Regions from separate parts of the Nocardiopsis oceanisediminis genome, predicted to be linked through region 2. Evidence: riboswitches for the same ligand, from Rfam matches in the RefSeq annotation. Region 2 holds a riboswitch; the other holds the start of a gene.
What was found. A riboswitch is a leader RNA that binds a small molecule or an ion and turns the genes downstream of it on or off. The one in region 2 is predicted to bind guanidine.
Positions count from the first base shown of each region.

Region 1: another riboswitch for guanidine. It lies ahead of J0910_RS02055 (DMT family transporter); the one in region 2 lies ahead of J0910_RS21800 (DMT family transporter).

Region 1 covers NZ_JAFMZJ010000001.1:359,524-374,414, reverse strand. The annotation lists gene J0910_RS02060 (helix-turn-helix domain-containing protein) at 128-961, opposite strand; gene J0910_RS02055 (DMT family transporter) at 1,086-1,400, opposite strand; guanidine-III (ykkC-III) riboswitch at 1,430-1,491, opposite strand; gene J0910_RS02050 (hypothetical protein) at 1,722-2,030, shown strand; gene J0910_RS02045 (helix-turn-helix transcriptional regulator) at 2,634-3,626, opposite strand; rRNA gene rrf (5S ribosomal RNA) at 3,881-3,998, opposite strand; rRNA gene J0910_RS02035 (23S ribosomal RNA) at 4,094-7,180, opposite strand; rRNA gene J0910_RS02030 (16S ribosomal RNA) at 7,518-9,049, opposite strand; gene J0910_RS02025 (cellulase family glycosylhydrolase) at 9,703-11,163, opposite strand; gene J0910_RS02020 (hypothetical protein) at 11,227-11,706, shown strand; gene J0910_RS02015 (adenosylcobinamide amidohydrolase) at 11,716-12,441, shown strand; gene J0910_RS02010 (hypothetical protein) at 13,486-13,818, opposite strand; gene J0910_RS02005 (hypothetical protein) at 13,815-14,075, opposite strand; gene J0910_RS02000 (helix-turn-helix domain-containing protein) at 14,192-14,891, shown strand, end outside.
Region 2 covers NZ_JAFMZJ010000001.1:4,982,145-4,997,035, reverse strand. The annotation lists gene J0910_RS21865 (hydantoinase B/oxoprolinase family protein) at 1-891, shown strand, start outside; gene J0910_RS21860 (GntR family transcriptional regulator) at 1,024-1,731, opposite strand; gene J0910_RS21855 (NRAMP family divalent metal transporter) at 1,958-3,193, shown strand; gene J0910_RS21850 (LamB/YcsF family protein) at 3,230-4,030, shown strand; gene J0910_RS21845 (5-oxoprolinase subunit B family protein) at 4,018-4,629, shown strand; gene J0910_RS21840 (5-oxoprolinase subunit C family protein) at 5,260-6,186, shown strand; gene J0910_RS21835 (putative hydro-lyase) at 6,227-7,012, shown strand; gene J0910_RS21830 (DUF7800 domain-containing protein) at 8,510-10,237, opposite strand; gene J0910_RS21825 (YjbQ family protein) at 10,399-10,827, shown strand; gene J0910_RS21820 (DUF3052 domain-containing protein) at 10,964-11,395, shown strand; gene J0910_RS21815 (peroxiredoxin) at 11,539-12,000, shown strand; gene J0910_RS21810 (hypothetical protein) at 12,017-12,358, shown strand; tRNA gene J0910_RS21805 (tRNA-Val) at 12,393-12,466, shown strand; guanidine-III (ykkC-III) riboswitch at 12,845-12,911, shown strand; gene J0910_RS21800 (DMT family transporter) at 12,928-13,242, shown strand; gene J0910_RS21795 (DMT family transporter) at 13,244-13,588, shown strand; gene J0910_RS21790 (HEAT repeat domain-containing protein) at 13,757-14,803, opposite strand; gene J0910_RS21785 (HEAT repeat domain-containing protein) at 14,808-14,891, opposite strand, start outside.

The DNA of each region.
Region 1 (14,891 bases), 4.6 Mb from region 2:
CCCGGCCGTGAGCACCGCGGACGCCGACAGGGGGGCGCGCCCGGAGAGCCCCGGAGGACGGGGCGGCGCCGCGCGGAGAAAGCGGCCGGTTCCGGCCGCCGCCCGGAGCGCCCGACCGCCGGGCGGGTCACGTGAGCAGCGAGAGGCGCTTGAGGTTGGTCAGCGTCGCCTGCGGGTCCAGCGCCGCGCGGACCAGGCCGTTCCAGACCCGCTGGCAGCCGCGGACCTCCTCCTCCGATTCCACGATCGTGCCGCCCTGCGGGGTGTCCACGAACGCCAGCGACGCCTCGTCCTCATCGAACTCCAGCACGGTGAACGGGCCGGAGGAACCGGCGTGCGGCCCGGCGGAGGTGGTCACCAGCCGCACCGTCACCCGGTCGTTGGAGAGCACCACCTCGATGATCCGGCGCAGCTGGGCGTGGAGCAGGTCGGGGTCGCCGGAGAGCCGGCGCAGCGCGTCCTCCTCGATCACCGCGCTGTAGCGCAGCAGGCTGTCCCGGTCCAGGACCTCCTGCCGCTTCAGGTAGGCCGCGACCATCCGCTCGGCGGTCCGATCGCCGTGCCCGCGGGCGCGGGCCAGCAGCGCGGTGTACTCCGGGGCCTGCAGCAGGTCGGGGACGAGGATCCCGGCGTAGGTGTCGATGGCCACCGCGCCCGCCTCGTTGCCGACGTAGGCGGAGGAGAGCACGTCCTCGTACTCGGTCCACCACGGCCGCAGCCGCGACTCCCGCACCAGGGTGAGCACGGCCTCCCGCTGGCCCCCGGTCACCCCGTACAGCTCCAGGAGCGCGGAGACCTCCATGACCGAGGGCCACTTGCGTATCCCGGTCTCGATGTGGCCCAGCTTCGCAGGGGACCATTCGAGCACGTCGGCGACGTCGCTCAGGGTCATTCCTGCCTGGACGCGCCTCCGGCGCAGCTCAGCGCTGAGCCGACGGCGTCGAACGGTGGGGCTGGTCATAGCACTGATCCGTACACGCGGCGTACCGGTTCCGTGGATCTAGCGAAGCACTACACCTAGCCTCTAGCAATGAATTCCTAGAAATCAGCCGGGAGTTCTTCGCCGATTCCCGCCCCGCGCAGCGTCAGTGCAGCAGCTTGAGCCCCACGATTCCGCTCACCAGCAACAGCAGGCACAGGATCTTCGCGGGGTTCACGCCCTCGCCCATCCAGACCATGCCCACCAGCGCGGTGCCGATCGCCCCGATGCCGACCCAGACCGCGTACCCGGTGCCCACCGGGATGCTCCGCAGCGCGTAGGCCAGGCCGGCCATGCTGAGCACGAGGGCGACCCCGAAGGTCAGGGTGGGCCAGAGCCGGGTGAAGCCCTCGGTCTTGGACAGGGCCGTGGCCCAGACGGTCTCGAGGACACCGGATACGACAAGAACGAACCACGCCATGGCGCGCCTCCCGGAGAGTGCTGATCGATCGCGCGCCGTCTTGTCTTGACCGGGTACAGCGCCCTCGTCCGGGGGAACAGGAGTTCGAAGCCCGTCCCGATCCGGGATCGTAGCAGCGGACTCCGCTCCGCGCCCCGGGGACCCCGCCCTGCTCGGCGCCGCCCCCGCGGCCTCCGCTCTCTGCAACGGCCCTCGGCCGGCCCCGCTTCCCGCCCCGCCGGAGATCATCGTCACCGGGGGCCGCAGCGGCCCCCGGAACGCGTACCATGCACCAGGACGGACGCCCGAGGGCGCCCGGTTCCCGCACTCAGAAGGACGACAATGAGCCACCCCATCGACGATGCCGAGCAGCTGATCGCGAACGCCGAGGAGGAATTCCCGCCGCCGCTGCGTTCGCGGCTGATCGCGAAGCTCCGCAAGGGGGAGCACATCGACGACGCCGCACACGACCTCGGCATGACCCCGCAGCAGGTCTTCTCCGCGGCCCGCATCCTCGCGTCCTTCGGCGACCAGCTCGACGCCACCCTCACCGCCGAGCGCGACCCCGGCCTCCCGCACGGCACGGTGACCGGCTTCAACAAGCGGTGCCGCTGCCCGCAGTGCCGAGCCGCGGTGAACCGCCGCTTCTGACCCGGAGGGCCCACCGCGAAGACCGCCCTGAGCTAGGGTTTCACGTTTCCTTCGGCCGGATCCGGCTATTCATGCTTATCGATCTTGAAGCCGGGGAAACCGCTCAACATGAACGAGCGTGTGGACTGGGCCACGATGAGCGACGAAGAGTTCCTGGCGCTGGTGCGCCAGTTGATCGACGCTCCCGGCACGCCCCCCAGCGACGACGAATAACCTCTCCGCGCCCTCGCACCGCCCGGCCCGAGCGGCAGGGCGGTCTCCCCGCGCGCTCCGGGCCTCCTCCCGGTAGGGCGCGGCCCTGAGGAAGACGCTCCGGCCCCGGTCGGGCCGGTCGCCTTCCCGTCGGTTCTGCCCTCGGGCAGCCCCCGCTCCGGGCCGGCCCACTTCCGTTCGCGCGCGCACTCCCCCACCTCGCCGGCCTTCTACGCAGCCGCACCGTGTCGCCGTCGACCCCCGACCGAAACCGCCTCTGTTCCGGACGGCCCGTATTCAGTGTTATCTGCAGCACGATTCATCGATGAGTCTCTTTGTCGATAAATCGATGTCGACACCTCCCCCTTCCCCTCCCCCTTCCCGAGGGGTCCGCCCTCTCCCCGCCGCGCTTCAGCCGCCGCTACCGGAGCCCCGGCCTGGCCGCGGGCCGCTGAGGGACCGGTCGATGCGGTCGCGCAGCGCCTTCAGCTCCACCTCCAGCTCGGCCGGCTCCAGCACGGAGAAGTCGAAACCGAAGAAGAGCAGGTAGACCGCGATCATGTCGAGCCCGTTCCCGCCGACGCGGAGCTCACAGGTGCGGTCGTCGACCCTGGTCAGGGTGCCGTCGAATGGGGAGAGGCGCTGTGCGGCCTCCTCCTCGGGCGCGTGCACCAGGACCCGGGCGGTCTGCTCGTAGACGCTGCTGGAGATCCCGCGGGCCACGTAGGCCGCGGCGTCCTCCGGCGGGGTCCGCGGCTCGAACCGGGGTCCGGTCGACAGCGGCCCCTCCATACGGTCCAACCGGAACACCCGCCAGTCCTCGCGGTCCACGTCCCAGGCGAGCAGGTACCAGCGGCCGGCGGCGTGCACCATCTTGTGCGGCTCGACGACCCTCCGGCTCTCCTCGCCGTGGTGGTTCCGGTAGCGGAAGCGCAGCCGCTCGCCGTCCCGGCAGCAGCCGGCGATGACGGTGAGGAACTCGCCGTCGACGGTCGGGGACTTCCGGCCGACCGTGTCGGTGAAACTGTTCAGTGCGCTGACCCTGCGCCGGAGCCGGGACGGGAGCAGCTGCTCCAACTTGGCCAGGGCCCGGACCGAGGTCTCCTCGATCCCGGACAGCGATCCCCCGGACGCGGCCGCGCGCAGCCCCACCGCGACGGCGACGGTCTCCTCGTCGTCCAGCAGCAGCGGGGGAAGGGTGGACCCGACCCCGAGCCTGTACCCGCCGGCCACCCCCGGAGTGGCGTCCACCGGGTAGCCGAGGTCTCGGAGCCGCTGGACGTCTCTCCGGACAGTCCGCGGCGTGACCTCGAGCCGCTCCGCCAGTTCCGTGCCGGTCCAGTCCCGCCTCGCCTGGAAGAGGGAGAGGAGCCGCAGCAGCCGCGCAGAAGTGAGAGACGACATGGACCTTCCGACCTCCAGCGGCACCGGTGAGGGGCGAAGACGGAGAGCCGGCCCCTGCTCCGGTCCAACCTACCGGGGGGAAGGGCCGGCCCAGAGGCGCGGAGGAGTAGGGAAGCGGTCAGGAGCGGAGCCCTTCGAGGTGCTCCCGCCGACTCGCCCTCTATCCGCAATTCTATTTTTCACATGTTCACAAGGAAGCGCACAAGGAAAGGCGGGACCCCCCGAAGAGAACCCCGCCCAACCCAGAAAAAGAAATGCGGCGGCGACCTACTCTCCCACCCCCACCATGGAGGCAGTACCATCGGCGCAGGGAGACTTAACGACCGGGTTCGAAAAGAGACCGGGTGTGACCCTCCCGCCATGACCACCGCAAACCCAACAGACCCGCGGACCCCCCACCCGCCGGCACCCCAACACGGGGCCCCGGCGGCGGGGGAAAACAGTGTGCGCGAACACCCAGCATCTGCGGCGGACAAGCCCTCGGCCTATTAGTACCGGTCAGCTCCACGCCTCACGACGCTTCCACACCCGGCCTATCAACCCGGTCGTCTACCGGGAGCCTTACCCCCTCGAAGGGGCAGGAGACCTCATCTCGAAGCAGGCTTCCCACTTAGATGCTTTCAGCGGTTATCCCTCCCGAACGTAGCCAACCAGCCATGCTCCTGGCGGAACAACTGGCACACCAGAGGTTCGTCCGTCCCGGTCCTCTCGTACTAGGGACAGCCCTTCACAAGTCTCCAACGCGCGCAGCGGATAGGGACCGAACTGTCTCACGACGTTCTAAACCCAGCTCGCGTGCCGCTTTAATGGGCGAACAGCCCAACCCTTGGGACCAACTCCAGCCCCAGGATGCGACGAGCCGACATCGAGGTGCCAAACCATCCCGTCGATACGGACTCTTGGGGAAGATCAGCCTGTTATCCCCGGGGTACCTTTTAGCCGTTGAGCGACACCGCTTCCACACGCCGGTGCCGGATCACTAGTCCCTGCTTTCGCACCTGCTCGACACGTCCGTCTCACAGTCAAGCTCCCTTGTGCACTTACACTCAACACCTGATTGCCAACCAGGCCGAGGGAACCTTTGGGCGCCTCCGTTACCCTTTGGGAGGCAACCGCCCCAGTTAAACTACCCACCAGACACTGTCCCCGAACCGGATCACGGCCCAAGGTTAGATGCCCGAAACAGCCAGAGTGGTATTTCACCAACGCCTCCACCGCCACTAGCGTGACGGCTTCACCGGCTCCCACCTATCCTACACAAACCATCCCAAACACCAATGTCAAGCTATAGTGAAGGTCCCGGGGTCTTTCCGTCCTGCTGCGCGAAACGAGCATCTTTACTCGTAGTGCAATTTCACCGGGCCCATGGTTGAGACAGCGGGGAAGTCGTTACGCCATTCGTGCAGGTCGGAACTTACCCGACAAGGAATTTCGCTACCTTAGGATGGTTATAGTTACCACCGCCGTTTACCGGCGCTTAGATTCCCAGCCTCGACCCCGAAAGATCTAACCGGTCCTCTTAACGTTCCGGCACCGGGCAGGCGTCAGTCCGTATACAGCGTCTTACGACTTCGCACGGACCTGTGTTTTTAATAAACAGTCGCTTCCCCCTGGTATCTGCGACCCCACCCAGCTCAGAAAGCAAAGTTCCATCACCGGACAGGGCTCCCCTTCTCCCAAAGTTACGGGGACAATTTGCCGAGTTCCTTAACCATGGTTCACCCGAACGCCTCGGTATACTCTACCTGACCACCTGCGTCGGTTTCGGGTACTGGCCGCCCGCGAACTCGCTAGAGGCTTTTCTCGACAGCACGGGATCACTCACTTCACTGAAAACAGCTCGGCATCACGCCTCACCCTTGTGAGGGGCACGGATTTACCTGCACCCCGGGCTACACGCTTACCCCCGGACAACCACCGCCGGGTAGAGCTACCCCACTGCGTCACCCCATCACTTACCTACTACCCCATCGGGTCCCACGCCTCCACCATCATCCCCCCGAAGGGAGAAAACGGCTTCGGTGGTGGTTAGCATCAAAGGACTCGGTATCGGACGCGCACGGACGGGTACGGGAATATCAACCCGTTGTCCATCGACTACGCCTGTCGGCCTCGCCTTAGGTCCAGACTCACCCTGGGCGGATTAACCTGCCCCAGGAACCCTTAGTCAATCGGCGGCAACGTTTCTCACGTTGCTCTCGCTACTCATGCCTGCATTCTCACTCGCACGCCCTCCACGACACGGTCACCCGGCCGCTTCACCGAACGCACGACGCTCCCCTACCAACCCGCACAAACGTGCAGGCTCCACGGCTTCGGCGGTGTGCTTAAGCCCCGCTACATTATCGGCGCAGAATCACTTGACCAGTGAGCTATTACGCACTCTTTAAAGGATGGCTGCTTCTAAGCCAACCTCCTGGTTGTCTCAGCAACTCCACAACCTTTCCCACTTAGCACACGCTTAGGGGCCTTAGCCGATGATCTGGGTTGTTTCCCTCTCGACCACGAAGATTATCCCCCGCAGTCTCACTGCCGCGCTCCACCTGACCGGCATTCGGAGTTTATCTGACGTCAGTAACCTTGTCGGGCCCATCAGCCAAACAGTAGCTCTACCTCCAGCAGGCAACACGCGACGCTGCACCTAAATGCATTTCGGGGAGAACCAGCTATCACGGAGTTTGATTGGCCTTTCACCCCTACCCACAGCTCATCCCCCAGGTTTTCAACCCTGGTGGGTTCGGGCCTCCACGACCTCTTACAGCCGCTTCACCCTGGCCATGGGTAGATCACCCCGCTTCGGGTCTGCAGCATGCGACTCAAACGCCCTATTCAGACTCGCTTTCGCTACGGCTACCCCACCCGGGTTAACCTCGCCACACACCACAACTCGCAGGCTCATTCTTCAAAAGGCACGCCATCACCCGACAAGGGGCTCTGACGGCTTGACAGCACACGGTTTCAGGAACTATTTCACGACCCCTCACCGGGGCACTTTTCACCTTTCCCTCACGGTACTAGTGCACTATCGGTCACCAGGACGTATTTTGGCTTAGCAGGTGGTCCTGCCAGATTCACACGGAATTTCACGGGCTCCGCGCTACTCGGGAGCATGCCAACGCCCAGGCTCTTCCTTCACCTACGGGACTCTCACCCACTACGGCTCCGCTTCCCAACGGATTCGGCTAAAAGAACCATCAGCGCACCCGGCCGGCAGACCGGGAACAGGCACATCCCACAACCCCGCGAACGCAACGACCGCCGTCTATCACACGCCCGCGGTTTAGCCACATCCCCTTTCGCTCACCACTACTCAGGGAATCACTGTTGTTTACTCTTCCTGCGGGTACTGAGATGTTTCACTTCCCCGCGTCACCACCGACCGCCCTATACATTCAGGCGGCGGCAACCCGACACGACTCGGGCTAGGTTTCCCCATTCGGACACCCGCGGATCACAGCTCGGTTGACAGCTCCCCGCGGCCTATCGCGGCCTCCCACGTCCTTCATCGGCGCCTGGTGCCAAGGCATCCACCGTATGCCACATTCACTTGGCCACCACAGATACAAGATGCTCGCGCACACTATCCACGAATCAAAACACCAGCCACGAACCCGCCTAAAACACCCGCAACCCAGCCGGCGCACCCACCCGAACAGGCAGGGACCGGACAACCAGGGAAGACAGGGTCTTCGACCGGGGTGGCACCCGGAAACAACCAGCGGTTGCTCCCTCAGACACCCAACAGCGCGCCCCCGGGCTCTTCCAGAGACCCAGGGGAAGTCCAAACTCCACATGCCATCCCGGTGGGCCAGAGGCAAGCTCAGGCACCGGGTCCACTTTCGAGTCCGCCGGCCAAACTTGGAAAACAGCCGGCTGCAAAAGACTCCTTAGAAAGGAGGTGATCCAGCCGCACCTTCCGGTACGGCTACCTTGTTACGACTTCGTCCCAATCGCCAGCCCCACCTTCACCCGCTCCCTCCCGAAGGTTGGGCCACAGGTTTCGGGTGTTGCCGACTTTCATGACGTGACGGGCGGTGTGTACAAGGCCCGGGAACGTATTCACCGCGGCATTGCTGATCCGCGATTACTAGCGACTCCACCTTCATGGGGTCGAGTTGCAGACCCCAATCCGAACTGAGACCGGCTTTTAGGGATTCGCTCCGCCTCACGGCATCGCACGCCCACTGTACCGGCCATTGTAGCATGTTTGCAGCCCAAGACATAAGGGGCATGATGACTTGACGTCATCCCCACCTTCCTCCGAGTTGACCCCGGCAGTCTCCCATGAGTCCCCACCATCACGTGCTGGCAACATGGAACAAGGGTTGCGCTCGTTGCGGGACTTAACCCAACATCTCACGACACGAGCTGACGACAGCCATGCACCACCTGTCACCGATCCCCGAAGGACCCGCCATCTCTGGCGGTTTACCGGTGATGTCAAACCTTGGTAAGGTTCTTCGCGTTGCGTCGAATTAAGCAACATGCTCCGCCGCTTGTGCGGGCCCCCGTCAATTCCTTTGAGTTTTAGCCTTGCGGCCGTACTCCCCAGGCGGGGCGCTTAATGCGTTAGCTGCGGCACGGGAACCGTGGAAAGCCCCCACACCTAGCGCCCAACGTTTACGGCGTGGACTACCAGGGTATCTAATCCTGTTCGCTCCCCACGCTTTCGCTCCTCAGCGTCAGGTAAGGCCCAGAGACCCGCCTTCGCCACCGGTGTTCCTCCTGATATCTGCGCATTTCACCGCTACACCAGGAATTCCAGTCTCCCCTACCTACCTCTAGCATGCCCGTATCCACTGCAAAACCGGGGTTAAGCCCCGGCCTTTCACAGCAGACGCGACACGCCGCCTACGAGCTCTTTACGCCCAATAATTCCGGACAACGCTCGGACCCTACGTATTACCGCGGCTGCTGGCACGTAGTTAGCCGGTCCTTATTCCCCACCTACCGTCAACCCCGGGAGAACCCGGGGCCTGCGTGAGTGGTAAAAGAGGTTTACAACCCGAAGGCCGTCATCCCCCACGCGGCGTCGCTGCGTCAGGCTTCCGCCCATTGCGCAAGATTCCCCACTGCTGCCTCCCGCAGGAGTCTGGGCCGTGTCTCAGTCCCAGTGTGGCCGGTCGCCCTCTCAGGCCGGCTACCCGTAATCGCCTTGGTAGGCCGTTACCCCACCAACAAGCTGATAGGCCGCGAGCCCATCCCCGACCGACAAGACTTTCCACCCGAACCCATGAGGGTGCGGGTCGTATCCGGTATTAGACGGCGTTTCCACCGCTTATCCCGGAGTCGGGGGCAGGTTGCTCACGTGTTACTCACCCGTTCGCCGCTCGTGTACCCCCGAAGGGGCCTTACCGCTCGACTTGCATGTGTTAAGCACGCCGCCAGCGTTCGTCCTGAGCCAGGATCAAACTCTCCATCAAGGTCTAACCCACCCGCCGGACGAGCCGGGGGTGAAACCTGGAAGAGAAACCCTGACCGAACCCGGGTGGCGGAAAAACCACCCGATATCCAATCAAAGGAACCCTACGAACACCACCGAAGTGTGTTCGACGGGGCCAAAACAAACATGGCACATAAAGTATTGAACACGCGCTGTTGAGTTCTCAAGAAACAACCGCTCATCCGGTACAAGCTCCCCCGCCGATCTTCGATCGGCCCGGTCGCTCTTCCGCTAGAGGCGGCGCTTTCCGCTTTGTTGTGTCTCCGACTTTATCAGGTGTTCCGCGCCCCGTCGAATCGGCGGTTTCTCGCGGTTCCCCCGGTAAAGCCCTGCCCTTTTCGCTCCGGGTTCCGGTCTTTTGCGACTGTTTCCCGCTGCGGTGGGCATAAATGATTATGCCACCTTGGGAGCAGTGCTTCGTACCGGTTCCTGGAGGATCAGGAGAAGGTGCGGCCCCGGCCACCCTCTTCAGCTCCGCTGATCGGGTGTCCGTTCCGGCCTCAGAAGACCGCCGCCGGATCCGCCCTTTCCAGGGCCGCTCCTGGCGACTCGGACGACTATAGCGGCCCTTCCGGGATGCTCCAAACGGAGCGATCGCCGCCGGGCCGCGCCGCCGGGCCGGCCATCAGCCGGTCACTCCGGGGTGACGGTGAGGCTGTGCTCCGTCCCCGGTTCGGCGGAGGCGGTCTCCACCGAGAGGATGCGCAGTTCGCCGTCCCATTCCGAGGCCTCGGGCTCCCCGGGGGAGCCGGCGGATTCCACCGCGAGGTCGAACCCCTCGGGGAAGACCGTGTCCGGCAGGTACAGCTCGGTCGGCCCGGACACCCCTTCCTTCTCCGTGAACCGGACGGTCAGCTCGGGGGCCTCCGGGTCGTAGTCGATCTCCACCGGCCGTCCGGCGATCGCCCGGGGGTAGGGGCGGTTCATCGTCTCGGCGAGCGGGCCGGGGGCGAGGGAGTCGTCCTTCCACGGGCCCCACCCGTCGTGGTCGTTGGACCAGTAGGCGCGGCCGGCGGCCATCCGCTCGGTCTCGGTGAGCATCCGGGCGACATAGTCGGCGGCGCCCTCGCCCGACATGTCGAGGCCGAACTCGCCGAGGACGATCGGCGCCTCCAGGCGCTCCGCGGTGGTGCGGACGCTGCTCGACCACTGCTCGATGCTGGCGTCGACCCGCCCCCGGGAGGCGCCGGCATACGGTTCGCCGAGGTCCATCGGGAGCGGGTAGGCGTGCGGCGCGTAGACGATGCGCGGCTCCCCGTCCCGCGGGTCGTCCAGGTGGGGGAGGGCGGAGGGCAGGCCCCAGTTGACGCCGACCGCCTGTCCTTCGACGAAGAGCCAGGCGTCCTGGTCCACCTCGCGGATCCGCGCGATGGAGGTGCGGTAGAGGTCGGCGAGCGGGCCGGTCTCGAAGGCGGGGCCCTGGAGGCTGCCGCCGAACGGCTCGTTCATCAGGTCGTAGCCGATGACGGCCGGCTCGCCGGCGAACCGGGCGGCGACGTGCCGGAGGGCGGCCGCGTAGGAGTCCATCAGCTCGGGGTGCCTCCCGGTGGTGTTCCAGAAGTTGTCGAAGGCGCGGACCGTTCCCGGCTCCAGGTACACCAGCTCCCACATGTCCTGCCGGGCGACGGGGAGGCCGTCGGTGTGGGTGGCCCACTCGGGGGCGCCGTTGCCGGAGTGCTCCTCCGGGCTGGTGTAGCGGCCGTAGAGGTCCTGGTGCATGTCGAGCAGTACGTGGTAGCCGCGCTCGGCGTACCAGTCGACGCGCTCGGCGACGGCGTCCAGGTACTCCTCGTCGTAGGCGCCCCGCTCCGGTTCGAGCGCCTGCCACTGGATCAGGAAGCGGACGAAGTTGGTGCCGGTCTCCTCGTACTCGCGCTGCACGGCGTCCTCGTCGATCCAGGGCAGGTGCTCCGGGTCGTCCTTGGCCGAGCCCGAGGTGTTGAAGCCGTGCAGGAAGAGGGCGCGCCCCTGGTCGTCGGTGAGGTAGCGCGGGGCACCGGGCTCGATCCGGGTGGCCGAGGCGGCGGTTCCCGCGACGAGCACCAGGGCGGCGAGCAGGACCGGGAGGCGCAGGCGCCGGGGGAGACGCTTCATCTCTCGTTATCTCCTGGGGGATCGGACTACCCGGATGAGACGTGCGTCACTATCATGCAAAACATGAATCTTCTTCGCAATGGCCCCGCCGCTCCCGCCGTCGCCGCTGTTGCGTTCCTGCTCTGCCTGGCCTTCGGGAGCGCGGCGTTCACCACCTGGCTCGCGCCCCGGGCCTCGTGGCTGCTGGTGCCCTCTGCTCTGGGCGCTCCGTTCGGGCTGCCCGGGGTCCGGCTCGACCCGGTGGACCTGGCCGCGGTCGCGCTGCTGGTCGTCCTCGCCGCGCTGTGGACGGCGCGGGCCGCGCGGCTCCGCCCGGAGGCCGGGCCGGTGCGGAGCGCGCTGTCGGGGTGGGCCGCGGTACTGGTCGGCGCGGCGGCCGGCAACGCCCTGCGCGGGCTCGCGGACGCGGCCGCGATGGGGCTCGGGCCGGTGGGCTGGCTCGGCTTCGCCGCCGGAGGGCTGCTCAGCGGGCTGGCCTGGGGGGCGGCGCTCGGCTGGACCGCCGGTGTCGCCGCGGCGGCGCTGCGCGGCCGTACGGGTTAAAGTCTCCGCGTGCGCAAGTCGACCGAGGCCGGCAGGAACGGGCTCCCGCGCGGGGAGCTGCTCCGCCCGGTGCTGCACCGGCGGCGGGAGGGCGGGCGAACGCTCGCCTCCGCGGTCTGGAAGGCCGGGCCCGGGTGGCGGATGCTCTCTTCCGGGGTGCTCGGCGGCGGGCTGGGGGAGCGTGCCTTCGTGCTCAACGCGCAGGTCGCGGGGGACTACCGGCGCATCGACCCGGCTGCGCACCTGGCGGAGATCGCGACCGCGGCGCGGATGCGCGGGCCGGGGGTCGGGATGATGACCGCAGCCGACGTGACCGGGGCCCGGCTCGGGGCCGACGGGGGAGTCGAGGCGCTGGCCACGGTGGGGATCGGCCGCCCCACCTGGGCGGCGGACGCCGCCGAGCTGGACGAGGCGCGGCTGGACTCCCCGCTGGCCGGACCGCCGCCCGGCACGATCAACATCGTGGTCGCGGTCCCGGTGCCGCTCTCCGACGCCGCGCTGGTGAACCTGGCCGCCACGGTGACCGAGGCGAAGGTGCAGGCGGTGATGGAGGCCGGGTTCGCCTGTACCGGGACCGCCTCCGACGCGGTCTGCCTGGCCTGCCCGGTGGACGACGGCGCGCACGCGCCGGACCCCTTCGGCGGTCCCCGCTCCCGCTGGGGCGCCCGCGCGGCACGCGCGGTCCGCGAGGCGGTCTACGAGGGGGCCCTCCAGGACGCGGCCCGCCGGGGCTGACCGGCGTTTTCTCGGCCGACCCTGGCGTTACCGGGTATCAAGACGCTCTCCCCTGCGGCGACGCCGAGGTCACCGCCGCAGGGGATGCCCTTTCCCTGAAAGGCGCCCCCTCGTTTCTTTCGTTTCTTTATGCACAGACTGTGGATGAAGTCTTCGAAAGGACGGCTAAGGACGGCTTCGGAAGGACGGGGCGAGCACACCGCTCAGTGCGGCACCCCACGGGGCCGGGATTCAGACGGGCGGCGAAGGCGGGAGCGGGCGGGGCGGCCGCGTTCACCGGCCCGGCCCGCGCTTCCGGTAGGAGGAGGCGGCGCCCCGGCGAAGGAGAGTGGGCCCGCCCGCGCCTACCAGGGGGCCGTATCCCTATATGCCGCGGTTCACGGCGGGGATCGGGCAAGGGCGGGGCGCCCTGCGCACCTCCGCGGCAGGCCCGATTACATCTACCAGCGAGTAGTAAGCCCTGAGCCCCCACCACCCCCTCGTCGATTACCCAGAGTGGTCAAGACGGAGCCTCGCGGGGGAACGAATGCGACATTCCGCCCCTACCTCTGCTCTTCCCTGGTTCCGGCCCCTGCTTCCCGGCCTTCCGGGCGGCTCGAGCCCCCGATCACCGACCCGATCAGCGTGATTCGGGCCTCTGGGGGCCTGTTCCAGCCCGGGATGCGCGCCCAGGAATCACCGGGGTGCTCTCGCGGTGCGCAGGGCACCCCACCTAGCCATCACCGTACGTATTCACCCAGGCCAGGGAGATGCGGCGATTTCAGAGGCGGCCGGCCCCGGCCCGCTCAAGCCCCGCCCCGCGAGGCGCCACGCCCGACCGACCGGCCGCTGCCCCTCCCGCCTTCGCTGCCCGATTGAACCCTCGCGCCGCGAGTCGCCGCACCCGGGCGACCGCCTCCGCCCCGGCCCTGCCCTTGCCGTCACCGCTGGTTTGGACCTCGACCCCGTGGGACGACGTTGTCCGCGCAGTGCTGGAGTTCCAGGTGGACGGCGGGGTTCGAGGGCCCGTGCAGCCCCCTCTCGCTGCACGGGCCCGGTCAGGGGTCAGGGGATGAGGGTGCCCAGGGCGCTGCGGCAGGCCACCTCGAACACCTGCGCGCACTTCCGGCAGACCTTGGCGTGGCCTTCGATGACGACGGCCTGGAGGTCGAGCTCGGCCGGCAGGTGGGGGAGCGGGGCGGCGATGTGCTCGCGGAAGCCGAGCGCCTCGCTGTGCGGGAGGGTGCGGGCGAACACGGCGTGCACGAGGATCTCCTCGTGGCCGCGCCCGGTGCGGAAGAAGGTCCATCCGCGGGGGCCGAAGGCTTCGCGCAGCTCGGGGCAGGGGTGGCGGTCGGGCGGAGCGGTGACGGGCCTGCGCCTGCGCGGGGCGGTCATGCGGCCATCCCCCATTCCAGGACGTACCGGGACCCGGCGGGCGGTTCGGCCCGGAGCACCCGGTCGAGGTGGCCGAGCGACGGGCCGGCCACGATGCGGAGACCGCGGCGGGCGTAGCGGCGGCCGTCGGGGAGGACGCCGAACTCCCACTCCGGCCACCGGAGGCCGATGGGATGCGTGGTGGGCAGGTTCCGACTCCGCCGTTTCCCCTGCGCGCCACTTGACCTGCGCCTACCCTTCCTAACAGCAAGTTCCATGGTCTTTGACCTCCCTTGAACTTGTTTTCAAGTGACTCCATAGTGTGACGCCAAGTAGCGGATTGCAAGAGGAAAACTGGAAATTGGCATCATCAAAGATGTCTAGACTTCGCCCCATGCGACGCGACCACAGCCCCACCGTCCGCCTGCGGCGGCTCGCAGCAGAGCTGCGGCGCGCCCGGGAGCAGGCGAGCCTCGGACTCATGGAAGCCGCACGTGAACTGGGGTGGAGCGCCCCCAAGCTCTCGAAGTTCGAGAACGCGGAACGCAAGATCAACACGGCCGATCTCGACAAGGTCCTGGACCTGTACGACGTCACCGACGGCGAGTCCCGGGAAGACCTCCACCAGCTCTTGCGCGACGCCAAGGAGCGAGGATGGTGGTCCGCTGCCCCGTATCGAGGCGTCTTCACCGACTCCCTCCCCGACTTCGAGGCGGAGGCCTCGGTCATCCGGACCTATGAGTGTCAGGTGATCCCGGGCCTCCTCCAGCTTCCCGAGTACGCCGAGAGCGTGTTCCGGGGAGGCCAGGTGCGCGACGATGCGGCGATCCGCAGGAGCGTCGAGGCGAGGGTTCAGCGGCAATCGATCCTGAACCGGTTCGATCCACCGCGTTACTGGGCGATCATCGACGAGGCCGCTCTGCGGCGATCGACCCGGGACCCCAAGGTCATGCGGAACCAGTTGAAGCATCTGGTGCACATGGCGGCCAGGCACAACATCACGCTCAACGTCCTACCGTTCTCGGCTGGACACCATGCGGCTCTCAACGGCTCTTTCGTGCTGCTGGACTTCCCTCATCCGCTCGATCCCGCGC
Region 2 (14,891 bases):
GTGCAGCGCAACGCCGAGGAGGCGGTGCGCCGGGTGATCGACGCCCTGGACGACGGGGAGTTCCGCTATGAGACGGACTCGGGGGCGGTCATCGCGGTGCGGATCACGGTGGACCGGGAGCGGAGGTGCGCCGGCATCGACTTCACCGGGACCTCGCCGCAGCTGGCCACCAACTTCAACGCGCCCTCCTCGGTGGCCGCGGCCGCGGTGCTCTACGTGTTCCGCACCCTGGTCGCCGACGACATCCCGCTCAACGACGGCTGCCTGGCGCCGCTGCGGATCACCATCCCCGAGCACACCATGCTCTCCCCGTCCTACCCGGCGGCGGTGGTCGCCGGGAACGTGGAGACCTCCCAGGCGGTGACCGGGGCGCTCTACGGGGCGCTGGGCGTGCAGGCCGAGGGGGCGGGCACGATGAACAACGTCACCTTCGGCGACGACCGGCACCAGTACTACGAGACGGTCGGCTCGGGCTCCGGGGCGGGGGAGGGCTTCGACGGCGCCTCGGTGGTGCAGACGCACATGACCAACTCCCGGCTGACCGACCCCGAGGTGCTGGAGTCGCGGCTGCCGGTCCGGCTGGAGTCGTTCGCGGTGCGCAGGGGCAGCGGCGGGGCCGGCCGGTGGCGCGGCGGGGACGGCGGGGTGCGCCGGATCCGCTTCCTGGAGCCGATGACGGTGAGCACCCTCACCGGCAACCGGCGGCGCGCCCCCTACGGCGCGGCCGGCGGCGCCCCCGGCGCCTGCGGCGCCGACCGGGTGGTCCGCGCGGACGGCACCGTCGAGCACCTCCAGGGCTGCGCCTCGGTCCGGATGGAACCGGGCGACCTGCTGGTCGTGGAGACCCCGGGCGGCGGCGGATACGGTCCGCCGGAAGAGCGGGCGGACTGACCCGCCCGCGCCCGCACCGCCCACGGGACGGGCGGATCCCCTCACCCCGGCGACCTTTCCGCCGGACGCTTCGGTCAGGCACGGCGAAGGAAGGGGCAGGGCGGAGGCGGTCACCCGAGAGCGCGGCGGGGATCAGGCCGGGGCGTGCCGCTCCGCGCCGTCGAAGGCCTCCACCAGCTGCCGCTCGGCGGCGTCGAAGTAGGCGGCGAGCCGCTCGGCGGCGGCCTCCGGGCGGCCCTCCCGGAGCAGCTCGTAGATCTCCCGGTTCAGCGCCACGTAGGGGACGTGGAACTCCTCCGGGGCGGCCATCACGTGGAAGACCAGCCGCAGCTCGGCGAGGAGGCGGCGCACCGCCTCGTCGGTCCGCGGGCTGCCGGCCAGCCCGGCGACGGCCTGGTGGAAGTGCATGTTGGCGGTGCCCACCGCCCACCAGTCGGCGCGGGCCGCCGCGTCCTCGGCCTCCTGCACGGCGGCCCCGACCCGGGCCACCGCCTCCCGGTCCGCGCCGCCGGCCGAGCGGAGCGCGGCCAGCTCCAGGGCGCGCCGCACCAGGTACAGGTCGGTGACGTCGTCCCGGGTCGGCTTGGCGACGAACACGCCGCGGTTGAACTCGTGCACCAGCAGCCGCTCGTGGCCGAGCAGCCGGAACGCCTCGCGCAGGGTGTTGCGGGAGACGCCCAGCGCCGCTCCGATGGCCTCCTCGGACAGCCGCTCGCCCGGGGCCATGGCGCCGGCGATGACCTGCGCGCGCAGGACGTCGGCGACCCGCTCCGCGGTGCTGGAGCGCTCCAGCGTGCCGCGCAGTGCGGAGAGCCGGTCCAGTCCCTCGCTCGTGGTCACCCGTCCCCGCCTTCGCCCGCCGTCGCCGTCCGTCCTCCCATTGTGGCGGATCGCAGTGGTGGTCCGGCTCACCGGGGGGTGTGGCCTGGGACGCTCTCCGGAGGTACCATGGCAGCCGTTCGCTCGATCAGGGAATTGTTCAACAATCCTCACATCGTTCGGGCGGACGCCCCCCGCCATTCCCCGCAACCCCCTCCCCGGAGGGCCGGACGCCAGTGAGGACCGTATGAGCGGAACGAAGGGAACCGGCGCGCCCGTGCGGCGCGCGGCAGGGCGCAGCGCCCTCCTCGGGGCCGTGTTCCTGATGGCCACCAGCGCCGTCGGACCGGGCTTCATCACCCAGACCACCGAGTTCACGGCGACGCTGGGCGCCGCCTTCGCGTTCGCCATCGCGGTGTCGATCCTGATCGACGTCGCCGTCCAGCTGAACCTGTGGCGGGTGATCGGCGTCGCCGGCCGCCGCGCCCAGGAGCTGGCCGAGCAGGTGCTGCCCGGCGCCGGGTACCTGCTGGCCGCGCTGGTGGTCTTCGGCGGCCTGGTGTTCAACGTCGGCAACGTCGCCGGAACCGCGCTCGGCCTGGACGCGCTGGCCGGGATCGACGTGAAGATCGGCGGCGCGGTCTCCGCGCTGATCGCGATCGGCGTCTTCGCCAGCAAGCGCGCCGGGATGGCGATGGACCGGATCATCGTCGCCCTCGGCGTCGCGATGATCGCCATGACGCTCTACGCCGCGTTCACCTCGAACCCCCCGGTCGGCGAGGCGCTGCGCAACACGGTCCTCCCCGAGGAGCTGGGCTCCCCGATGTTCGTCGCGATCGTGACCATCGTCGGCGGCACGGTGGGCGGCTACATCACCTACGCCGGCGCGCACCGGCTGCTCGAGGCCGGCGTCTCCGGCCCGGAGAACGTCAAGGAGATCACCCGGGCCTCGGTGACCGGCGTCATCGTCACCGGCGTCATGCGGGTGGTGCTCTTCCTCGCGGTGCTCGGCGTGGTCGCGGGCGGCGCCTCGCTGGCCGGCCTGGACAACGCGCCGGCCGCCGCGTTCCAGCACGCCGCCGGGGAGTTCGGGCTGCGCCTGTTCGGAGTGATCATGTGGGCCGCCGCGATCAGCTCGGTGATCGGCGCCTCCTACACCTCGGTCTCCTTCGTCACCTCCTTCCACCCCTGGGCGGAGCGGAACCGGTCCTGGCTGGTGGCCGGGTTCATCGCCGTCTCCGCCGTGCTCTACCTGCTGCTCGGCCAGGCCCCCGCGCAGCTGCTCATCACGGCCGGCGCGCTGAACGGCCTCATCCTGCCGATCGGCTTCGCCATCATGCTGTGGGTGGCGGCCCGCCGCCGCGACCTGCTCAACGGGTACCGCTACCCGCGCTGGCTGCTGGCCCTGGGCATCGCCGCCTGGCTGGTGAGCGTGTACATCGCCTGGCAGTCGCTGTCCGGCCTGTCCGCGCTCTGGTCCTGACCGCCCCCGACAGAGGAAGAAGGAGGAGGCACACCGGTGCGCATCGACCTCAACTCCGACCTGGGTGAGAGCTTCGGACGCTGGGAGCTCGGAGACGACGAGGCGCTGCTGTCCATCGTCACCAGCGCCAACGTCGCCTGCGGGTTCCACGCCGGGGACCCGACCGTGCTCCGCCGCACCTGCGAGCAGGCGGTGCGGCGCGGCGTCGCCATCGGCGCCCAGGTGGGCTACCGGGACCTCGCCGGGTTCGGCCGCCGCTTCATCGACGTGCCGCCCGAGGACCTCGCCAACGACGTGCTCTACCAGATCGGCGCCCTGGAGGCGATGGCCCGCGCGGCCGGCGGCCGGGTCGGCTACGTCAAGCCGCACGGCGCGCTGTACAACGCCATCGTCCGCCACGAGGAGCAGGCCGAGGCGGTGGCCCGGGGCGTCCGCGCCTTCGCCCCGGGCCTGCCCGTGCTCGGGCTGCCCGGGTCGGCCTGGCTGCGCGCCGCGGAGCGGGCCGGGCTGCGCCCCGTGCACGAGGCGTTCGCCGACCGCGCCTACACCCCCGAGGGCACCCTGGTGCCGCGCCGCGAACCCGGCGCGGTGCTGCACGACGCCGAGGAGATCGCCGGGCGCTGCCTGCGGATGGCCCGCGGCGAACCGGTGGCCGCCATCGACGGCACCCCGGTCCGGGTCGGCGCCGAGTCGCTCTGCGTGCACGGCGACAGCCCCGGCGCGGTGGACATCGCCCGCAAGGTCGCCGAGCGGCTGCGCGGTGCCGGCGCCGACGTCGGGGCGTTCGCCCCGCCGCGCCCCGCGGCGCACCGGGAGGACCCGGCGTGCACGTCCTGAACTGCGCCGACTCCGGCGTCCTGGTCGAGGTCGAGGACCTGGGCCGGGTGCTGGCGCTGCAGGCCGCGCTGGCCGAGGCCCCGATCCCCGGGGTGGTCGAGGTCGTCCCGGCGGCGCGCACCGTGCTGCTGCGGATCGACCCGGCGGCCCCCGGCGGGCCCCGGGCCGTCGCCGACGCGGTGCGCCGCCTCCGCCCCAGCCCCGGCGGCCGCCCCGCCGGGCCCGAGGTGGAGATCGAGGTGCACTACGACGGCGCCGACCTGGGCGACGCCGCCGCGCTCACCGGGATGACCGAGCGCGAGCTGGTCCGCGCGCACACCGCCGCCGAATGGACCGTCGCGTTCTGCGGGTTCGCCCCCGGGTTCGGCTACCTGGTCTGCGACGACCCCCGGCTGCGGGTGCCGCGCCGGGGCGAGTCCCGCACCCGGGTCCCGGCCGGCTCGGTGGCCCTCGCCGGCGGCTTCGGCGGGGTGTACCCGCGCAGCTCCCCCGGGGGCTGGCAGCTCATCGGGCGGACCGACGCCGTCGTATGGGACCTGGACCGCGACCCGCCGGGGCTGCTCGCCCCGGGCACCCGGGTCCGGTTCCGCGAAGCATGAGCCGGGCACCCCGGCGGCACGGGGAGGGCGCTCGGCGCCGGGGCCGGCGATGACCACCGCGGATCGTGCGGCGGGTCTTCTCCGCCTCGGGTCCACTCGCCGCCGGCGGGCAGGGGGCGCGGCCCTGTACGGGGGAGCGCTTCCGGGGCGGCGGCCGGGCCGGTGCAGAGGGGGTGCGGGGATGCCGTGCAGCGGCGGTCGAGGGCCGTGCGGGGCGGGTCTTCTCCGCTCTGCGGGACCGCCGCCGGCGGAAAGGGCTGCGGCCCTGCGCCGGTGAACGGCTCCGGGCCGGTGCAGGCGGTGCAGGGAGAACGGCGGTGGCGGCCGCCGGCCGTGCGGCGGGTCTTCTCCGCTTCGCGGCTCGCCCGCCGCCGACGGCTCCGGGGCGCGGCCCTGCACGGGTGAGCGGATGCGGGCCGGCGGCCGGATCGGCGCAGGAAGAGGGGAGGCCGTACGGCGGACCCCTCCGCCGGCCGCGCCGCCCGTCCGCGGCCGGTCGGCGGGGACCGCGGTCCGGCCCGGCGAGCGGCCCCGGGGCGGCCCTAGGCCGGCGGGGAAGGGACAGGGAGAGTACGGGGGCGGCCCGCGCCGGGAACGGATCGGGCGCGGGCGGTTCAAGGAAGGTGGAAGATGACGGCGACGATGGCGGCGCCGCTCCCCGGGGCGGGGGCGGCACCGGCGGAGGGACGCGGCGGAGCGGCACTGGAGGTGCTCGCTCCGGGGCCCTTCGCCACCGTCCAGGACGGCGGCCGGCCCGGCCGGGCCGCACTGGGCGTGGGCGCCTCCGGCGCGGCCGACCGGGCCTCCTACGGCCTGGCCAACCGGCTGCTCGCCAACCCGGAGGGCGCCCCGGCCGTCGAGGCGACCCTGGGCGGCCTGGAGCTGCGCGCCCGGGGCGACCTGTGGGTCGCGGTCACCGGCGCCGAGTGCGCCGTCACCGCGGGCGGCCGCGGCGGCGCGATGAACACCGTGCTGCGGCTGCGCGACGGCGAGCGGCTGCGGCTCGGTACCCCCGACCGCGGCCTGCGCAGCTACGTCGCGGTGCGCGGCGGCGTCGCGGTCCGCCCGGTGCTCGGCTCGTGCAGCACCGACGTGCTGGCCGGCCTCGGCCCGGACCCGCTCGCCCCCGGCGACCTGCTCCCGGTCGGCCCGCCGCCCGCGGCGGCCCCGGTGCTGGACGCCGCGCCGGCCGCCCCGGTCGGCGCTGGCTCCCCGGAGCTGAGGGTGGTGCTCGGCCCCCGGGACGCCTGGTTCGCCCCGGAGGCGGTCCGCGCCCTGCTCGGCGCCGACTTCGAGGTGACCGTCCGCAGCGACCGGGTCGGCATGCGCCTGGCCGGGCCGCCGCTGCCGCGCGCCGTCGACGGCGAGCTGCCCAGCGAGGGCATGGTGCCCGGAGCGCTCCAGGTGCCCCCGGACGGCGAGCCGGTGCTGTTCCTCGCCGACCACCCGGTGACCGGCGGATACCCGGTGATCGCGGTGGTGCTCTCCGCCGACCTGCCGGCGGCCGCCCAGGCCCGGCCAGGCACCCGGCTGCGCTTCCGGGCGGTGCGGCCGTGAGCGGAGGACCGACGACCCCGACCGGAAAGGCGGCGACGCCGTGACCACCGACCCCGCGGCACTCACCCCCGCCGAGGCCCGCGCGCTGTTCCGCGGTGGACTGGTGGCGCCCACCGCCGGCTATAGCGCCGGATACGCCCAGGCCAACCTGATCGCGCTCCCGCGCGGCCTGGCCTTCGACTTCCTGCTGTTCGCGCAGCGCAACCCCAAGGCCTGCCCGGTGCTGGACGTGGCCGATGCGGGCGAGGTCTCGGCGTCGGTCTTCGACGGGGACCTCCGCACCGACCTGCCCGCCTACCGGGTGTACGAGCACGGCCGCCAGGTCGCGGAGACGGCCGACGTGCGCGACGTGTGGCGGGACGACCTGGTCTCCTTCCTGATCGGGTGCAGCTTCACCTTCGAGGCGCCGCTGCTGGCCGCCGGGGTGCCGCTCCGCCACCACGAGGCCGGGAGCAACGTCGCGATGTTCACCACGAACCGGCGGTGCCGCCCGGCGGGCCGGCTCTCCGGGCCGCTGGTGGTCTCCATGCGCCCGGTCCCCGCCGCGCAGGTGGCCGACGCGGTCCGGGTGACCTCCCGCTACCCGGCGGTGCACGGCGCGCCGGTGCACGTCGGCGACCCCGCCGCGCTGGGCATCGCCGACCTGGGCCGGCCCGACTTCGGCGACCCGGTCGAGGTCCGCCCCGGAGAGATCCCGGTCTTCTGGGCCTGCGGCGTCACCCCGCAGGCCGCGGTGGCGGCCTCCGCCCCCGAGTTCGCCATCGGCCACGCCCCCGGCCACATGGCGATCACCGACGCCCGGGACTCCGACTACCAGGTCCCCTGACCCTCTCGGAGGCCCGCCGCCGGCCCCGGGCCGCTGATCTCGGCCCTGCGGGGCCTGGGCGCTGAGGGACCCGGGGAGGGGCGGGGGAGGGGGATCGACCGGGCGCGGCGCCCCACGGGGTGAAGATTCAAGCTGGCGGCGACGGCGAGGGGAGGGCCGGGGCGCAGGCCTCACAGGGCGGGGGCGTAAGCGGGCGGCGAGGGCGGGAGGGGGACCGGCCGGTCGGTCAGGTGCGGCGCCTCGCGGAGCGAAGGTTCAAGCGGGCGGCGACGGCAGAGGCAGGAACAGGGCCGAGCGCCCCACCCGAGTACAGCGTCTCGCGGAGCGAAGGTTCAGACCGGCGGCGGCGAGGGGAGGGCCGGGGCGCAGGTCTCACCCGGGCGCGGCGCCCCACGGGTGAAGGTTCAAGCGGGCGGCGGCAGCGGTGGGGGCCGGGCGCTCCAGCCGGGTGCGGCGCCTCGCGGGGCCGGGGTTCAGGCGGTCGGCGAGGGCGGGAGTGGGCGGGCGCTGCGTTCACCGGTTCGGCCCGGCGCCTGTTCCCTGCGGGGAGAGGTGGCGCCCCGGCGGCGCGGGGGTCTGCTCGCGCCCACCAGGGGGCATATCCCATATGCCCGGTTTGCAGTGGGGATCGGGGCAGGGCCGGCGCACCCTGCGCACCTCCGCAGCACCCCGATTACATCTACTAGCGCGTAGTAAGCCCAGAGGCCTCCACCGCCCCCTCTTTGGTTACCCAGAGTGGCCGAGGTGGGCCCTTTTGGCAGGACAAATGCGACATCTTGCCCCCGTTTCTGTCCTTCCTCGGGTTTCGGTCCCTGCTTCCCGGTCGGGCTCGAACCCCGATCACCGGCCCGACCGGGGCGATTCGGGCCCCTGGAGGGCCGAATAGCCCCGGGGTGCGCGCCCAGGAATCACCGGGGTGCTCTCGCGGTGCGCAGGGCGCCCCTCCTTGCCATCACTCTGCGTATTCGCCCAGTTCAGGGGGGAGTGGTTTCAAGGGCGGTCGGCCCCGGCGCCGAGGCGGCGCGGGCGCGGCGATCTCGCCGCTGCTGCCCGCCCCTGCCGCCCCGACCCGCTCCGCCGCGCCTGACCGACCGGCCGACACGCCCTCTCGCCCTCGCCGCCTGTTTGAGCCTTCGCCCCGTGAGACGCCGCGCCCGGGTGAGGTGCCCGACCCTGCCCCTACCGCTGCCGTCGCCGCTGGCCTGAGCCCCCGCCCCGCGAGGCGCCGCACCGGACCGACCGGCCGGTGCCCCTCCCGCCTTCGCTGCCTGTTTGAGCCTTCGCTCCGTGGGGCGCCGCGCCCGACCGACCGGCCGGTGCCCCTCCCGCCTTCGCTGCCCGCTGGAACCTTCACCCCGTGGGGCGCCGTGCTCGGGCGACTCCTGCACCCCGCCCCTTCCTTGGCCGTCGCTGCGGCCCCGGAGGCCGCTGCCCCTTCTCTCCTTTCGGGCTCCTTCTGCAGAGGAGACCAGGAGACCCCGCAGGGACAGCGTGGGGTCAGTGCGGGGAGAGGACGTGCGTCGGGCCGTCCTCCAGCAGCGGGGAGCCGGAGCCGCACCCCTGGGCGGCGAACGACCAGCGGACCTCCGCTCGCTCGCCGTCGAGCAGCAGCGTCGCCACGGCGTTGCCGAACCACGGACCCTCGTCCAGCCCCCAGGTCAGCGGGGAGCGGGCCACACCGGCCAGCCGGGCCATGACCGTGCCCGCCGCGGCCGGGGTGCGCCGGGCGGACAGCCAGGCCGCCCGGCGGAACGTGCCGGGCAGCCGGTTGCACAGCGGCGACGAGGTGAGCTGCGCGATCACCGTCCGCCCGGCCGCCGCGGCGGCGCCCGCGGCCCGCCTCGGCCGGGCCCGCGCCAGGTAGGAGAAGTGCACGTCCCCGGAGAGCAGCAGCGCGGTGGACGGCGGCGCGCCGCGCTCGCCCGCGGCGACCTGCACCAGCGCGCCGGCGACCGCGTTGAAGGAGCGGCGGAACGCCGCCCAGTGCTCCAGGTCGAGCGCGCGGCGCAGCCGCTCGCCGAAACCGCGCAGCCGGCCGCCCCAGGCGCCCGCGCACAGCGCCTCGCTCCACCCCTCCAGGTGGTGCACGGCCCGGGGGAGCAGGAACGGCAGAGTGGTGGCGACGACCAGGTGGCGGGTGCCGCCGCGGAGCCGCTCGTCCAGCCACGCCTCCCCGGGGCCGCCGAGGATCGAGCGCTCCGCGTCGTCGGCGACGTCGCGCGAGGCCCGCGCGTCGACCATCAGCACCCTGCCGTCGCCCACGGTGTGCTCGTGGCTCCACAGCATGCTCTGCGGCTCGGTGTGCGCGCGCAGCGCGGCGGCGTCCACCTCCGCGCCCGCGTCGCGCCCGGCGGCCGCCGCCCGCCGCACCCCGGTGAAGAGCGGGTCCTCGGCGCGCTGCGCCGCGGTGAGGTTGCCCAGGTGCTGGTAGACCCAGTAGGAGCCGAGGCCGGAGACGATCCGCCGCCGCCACCAGGGGGAGGCGTCCATCTCCCCCCGCCAGGCACCCGAGGTGTTCCAGTCGTCGCGGACGTCGTGGTCGTCGAAGAGCATCAGCGACGGCACGGTGGAGAGCAGCCAGCGCACGTCGGGATCGGTCCAGGTCTGCCGGTACAGCTCGGCGTACTCGTCGTAGAAGACCACCTCGCCGTCGGGCGGGGCGGCCGCGGCGCGCTCCCCGGAGGCCCGGCCGCGGGCCTCGGCCAGGTGCGCCGCCATCCGCGGCTGCAGCTCGTCGGCGTAGACCTGGTCGCCGATGAGCAGCAGCGCGGTCGGCTCGTCCTCGCCCGCGTGGCCGCCGGCGGCGGCGCGCCGCCCGGACAGCCGCAGGGCGTAGGCGCGCAGCGCGTCGGGGCCGTAGCGGGCGACGGCGCCGGGGGAGTGGTCGGTGGGCGTGCGGCAGGAGCCGAAGGCCAGCCGGACCGGCCCGCCCGGCCCGGGCAGGGTGCGCAGCAGGCTCGGCGGGTGCGGGGAGGAGGCCGGCGGCCAGGCGTGCTCCCCGTCCACCTCCACGGTGTAGGGCTCGGCGGAGTCCGGGGCGAGCCCGCCGACCTCGCACAGCGCGTAGTGGTGGCCGTGCACGGTGAACGTCTCGGCGCTCGCCGCGGCGGCGCCCGCGCGGACCTGCACCGTGCCGGGGGCGTCGGTCTCCACCCACACCGTCGCGGTGGTCTCGGTCGTCTTCCGCAGGATCGGGCCGAGCCGGAGACCGGTTGCCACGCGCACCCCTTTGACTGATCGGCTGACTGGTCGGCGCTGCAGGCCGCCCGGGGGCGGCGGGGCCGGGGCCCCAAGGGCGAGTATGGCGCCCCGGCGAGGCGGGCGTCATCCGGACGTCCCCCGGAAAAGAGGTTCGGTGCCGCCCCGGTGTGGGTAACCGTTGCCGCATGCGGACAAAAGAACTGGACCTCCGCACGGGGGACCGCGAGGGCGTCTTCGACATCACCGGGGAGTGCCGCGCGTTCACCGCGGAGGCGGGCGGGGACGGGCTGCTGAACGTCTTCGTGCCGCACGCGACGGCGGGCGTCGCCGTCATGGAGCTGGGCGCCGGCTCCGACGAGGACCTGCTGGCCGCGCTCGCGGACCTGCTCCCGGCCGACGACCGGTGGCGGCACCGGCACGGATCGCCCGGCCACGGCCGCTCGCACGTCATGCCCGCGATGATCGCACCCTATGCCACGCTGCCCGTGCTGGACGGCCGCCCGGCTCTGGGAACCTGGCAGTCGGTCGCGGTGGTCGACCTCAACGTGGACAATCCCCGGCGCACGGTGCGGCTGTCCTTCTTGACGGACGGTGCGGACGGAGCAGGATGGTAGGTGGCGAGTCCGCCGGTGGGGCGCGCGTTGACGGATCGGTGCCGCAGCGTGTGAACTTAGGCGGCAGCAAGCGGGAACGAGCCGGTGACGGTACAGGACCGGTGGACACAGTGGATTTTCGTGGAGGAGGACTTTCGTGAGCGCGACCGCGGGCCAGGCGCAAAGTGAACGAGGCCTGGCCGATCGACTCGGTTTCAAGCCGGGTCAGGTGGTGCAGGAGTTCGGCTACGACGACGACGTGGACGAGCGGCTGCGCGAGTCGATCGCCGAGCTGACCGGCGAGGAGCTGGTCGACGAGGACGACGACGGCATCTTCGACGCCGCCCTGCTGTGGTGGCGGAGCGACGAGGAGGGCGACCTCACCGACGCCCTGGTCGATGTGCTCGGGGCGGTGGAGGGCGGCGGAGCCATCCTCGTGCTGACCCCCAAGGCGGGCCGGGAGGGCCACGTGCCGCCGACCGACGTGTCGGATGCCGCTTCGACCGCGGGCCTGTCGCAGACCAGCGCGGTCAGCGTCGGCTCGGACTGGGCCGGCTTCAGGCTCGTGGCCCCGAAGGCCGGCCGCTGAGCGGCGACGCACGGGGTCGCGCCCGGAGGGCCTCCGGCACCCGGCTGCCCTAGGCTTGGCCGTGCAGGGTGCCGCCCGCCCGAGCGCGGGCGGCACCCTCGCGGTGCGCATCGCCGATACAGAGAGGTACAGGTACCGCCCCCATGTCGATCGAGATCGGGCAGCCCGCCCCGGACTTCGAGCTCTCCGACCAGCACGGCCAGACCGTGCGGCTGTCCGACTTCAAGGGCCGCAAGAACGTGGTCGTGGTCTTCTACCCGCTGGCGTTCTCCGGGGTGTGCGAGGGCGAGCTCTGCTCCATCCGGGACAACATCTCCGACTTCCGGAGCGGCGACGCCGAGCTGCTGAGCATCTCCGTCGACTCGATGTTCGCCCACCGGGCCTGGGCCGACAAGGAGAACCTGGACTACCCGCTGCTCTCCGACTTCTGGCCGCACGGCGCCGTTGCCAAGGCGTATGGTGTGTTCGACGAGGACAAGGGCGTCGCCGTGCGCGGCACGTTCCTGGTCGACAAGGAGGGCGTGGTCCGCTGGAAGGTCGTCAACCCCATCTCGGAGGCGCGCGACCTGGACGACTACCGCAAGGCCCTCGCCGAACTCAGCTGATCACCGGAGGACCGTGATGCCCTGCTCGCTCTGCGGGGCGCGGCACACCGACCCGGCCCGTGGCGCGCGCCCCTGGAAGCGCGGCGTGCGCCACGAGCGCCAGGTCCTGATCTGCCCGGAATGCCAGCTCGTCCGGGACTGGAAGGCGGACCTGGACCGCTGCCCCCGCTGCCGCTCCACCTTCCTCCTCTCCCGCCTGGGCGAGGTCGAGTGCCACAGCTGCGGCCACATCCGCCCGCAGACCTCCCCCTGCCCGGCCCCGGACCCGGACCCGGCCCTCACCAACGCGGTCGAACAGGCCCTCTCCCGCGCCCTGCGCGGCCTGTCCTTCCTCCCGGCCGACCGCACCCACCACTGACCCGACCCTGTACCATTTCTTCCGACCCGGTCCAGGGCGCATAGCTCAGTCGGCCAGAGCATCCGGCTTACAACCGGAAGGTCGCAGGTTCGAGCCCTGCTGCGCCCACCCAGCCCAGAACCCGTGAAAAGCCCCGCCACCTGCACGGACAGGCGGCGGGGCTTCTTCATGCGTCGGCGGCTGTCGGTGGCTCCCCCCGGCTCTCAGCGGGGTCCTGTGCCAAATACGTGCCGAAGTCCGCCGCGGACCATCAGCCGCCTCCGAGCGCTTCGGAGGTCTTCCGCACCGCCCTTTCCCCGCCCCGGGCCGCTTCCCCCGCCGGGTTCCGACCCGGCCGCGGGCCGCCCGCCCAAGGCCCGGTAGGTCCGCCCCGCGCGGAGAGGCGAAGGCCGGCGTCCGCGGCCCGACGGGGGCGCCTCGGGGTGCGGGTCGGCGCGCTGTGACGGCTTTCACCGCCCCTTCCTGGGAAGATGGCCTACCATGAGGCCGGGATCCGGGGACCGGATCCGCGGACGAGGGAGCCGTACCCGCACCATGACAAGACGGCCTCGAAAGGGGCTCGTTCTTCCATGGCCTGGTTCGTTCTGGTCGTCTCCGGCGTCCTGGAGGCCGTCTGGGCGCTGGCGCTCTCCGCCTCCCAGGGGTTCTCCCGACGGCGCCCCACCGTTCTCTTCCTCGTCGCCCTGGCCCTGAGCATGGCGGGTCTGGCCTGGGCCATGACCTCTCTGCCGACCGGTACCGCCTACGCGGTCTGGGTGGGCATCGGCGCCACCCTGACGGTGCTGTGGGGCTTCCTCACCGGGCAGGACCGCGCCACCTGGAGCAAGTCCCTGCTGCTGGTCCTGCTCGTCGGTTCGATCGTCGGCCTCAAGGCGGTGAGCTGACATGCCGTGGATCGCCCTTCTCGTCAGCGCGGTGTTCGAGGCCGTGTGGGCCACCGCCCTGGGCATGTCCGAGGGGTTCAGCCGGCCGGTCCCGACCGCCGTCTTCCTCCTCGCCCTGGCGGTGAGCATGGTCGGCCTGGGATGGGCCGCCAAGTACATCCCCATCGGCACCGCCTACGCGGTCTGGGTCGGCCTCGGTGCCGCGCTGACGGTGCTCTACGCGATGGCCACCGGCGGCGAGAGCGTCTCGGCGGCCAAGGTCGCCTTCCTCACCGGGATCATCGCCGCGGTCGTCGGGCTGAAGCTGGTGCCGGGCGGGTCCGAACCGGCCTCCGAGGAGGCCTGACGGCCGTCCGGGGCGGGGTCCTCCGGGGCCCGGCCTGAGAGCGGCCGGGCCCCGGAGCCGCCCGGGGAGGGGCGGTGCCGGGCGCCTGCCCGGCCGCCATGAAGGCGCGGCCCTCCGGGCCGCCGGACGCATGCCCGAGCGGCCCACCTGATCGGATCCTCCCGGCGGTCACTCGGGGGCGCGGAGGCCTTCACCTCCCTCGTCGCCGGGCGGCTCGTCGTCGGGGCTCCGTGCCCCGAGCACGAACGACGCGGTCAGGGCGACGCCGCGGTCCGGGTCCTCCGCGAGCGCGGCCAGGGTCGCGCGGGCGTGCGGGCCGGGGACCTCCGCGAGCGCGGCCGCGAGGCGGCGGCGGGCCGTACCCTCCGCGCCGACCAGCCCGGCGGCGACCGTGTGCGCGATCTCGTCCGCGCAGCCGTGCAGCCGGGCCAGGAGCCCGAGCACGTCGGCGGCCTCGGCGTCGTCCCGCCCCTCGGCGACCATGGCGACGAGCGCGGGGACGGCGTCGGCCCGGCCGCGCGCACCGCGCGCGAGCACCGCCCGCCGGCGCACCAGCGGGTCGGGGTGGCGGAACGCCCCGGCGAGGGCGGCGGAGGCCCGGGGCGAGCCGATCTTCTCGAGCGCCGCCACCGCGCGGCGCCTCCGGTCGGCGTCCGGGGAGTCCAAGGCCTCCGCCAGGACCGGGAGCGCGCGGTCGCCGGTCCGCGCCAGGGCCCAGTACAGCGCGCCGGCGACGTTGGTGTCGGACTCGTTCAGCGCCGCTTCGGCGAGGGGGACGGCGTCGCGGTCCTCCCCGCCCGGAAGCGACAGGGCGAGCCGCTGGCGCGCCGAGGGGGCGCCGGCGCCGAGCCCGCGCACCAGCCCGATCAGGCGCAGCACGTCGGACCAGGCGTCGGGGCCGCTCGCCCGCACCCGGTCGAGCCGGCGGAGCAGCTCCTCCTCGCGCGCGAGGCGGTCGCGGGTGCGGGCGGTGAGCTGCTCGACCATGGCCGCCGGGCTGAACGAGAGGTCCGCGAGCACGTCGGCGATCTCGCTCAGGCTCAGCCCGAGCGAGCGGAGCCCCTCCACGTGGAACAGGCGGCGGACGTCCTGCTCCGAGTACTCCCGGTACCCGCCCGGCGTGCGCCCGCTCGGTGACACCAGCCCGATCCGGTCGTAGTGCCGCAGCATGCGGGTGCTGATGCCGGACTGCTCGGAGACCTCGCCGATCAGCACCGGCTCACTCCCCGGTGAGCGGCGCGCCGAGGAGCGTGACGATCCGCTCCGCTTCGGCGATCGCGGCGTCGAACCCCTCGTCGGGGTC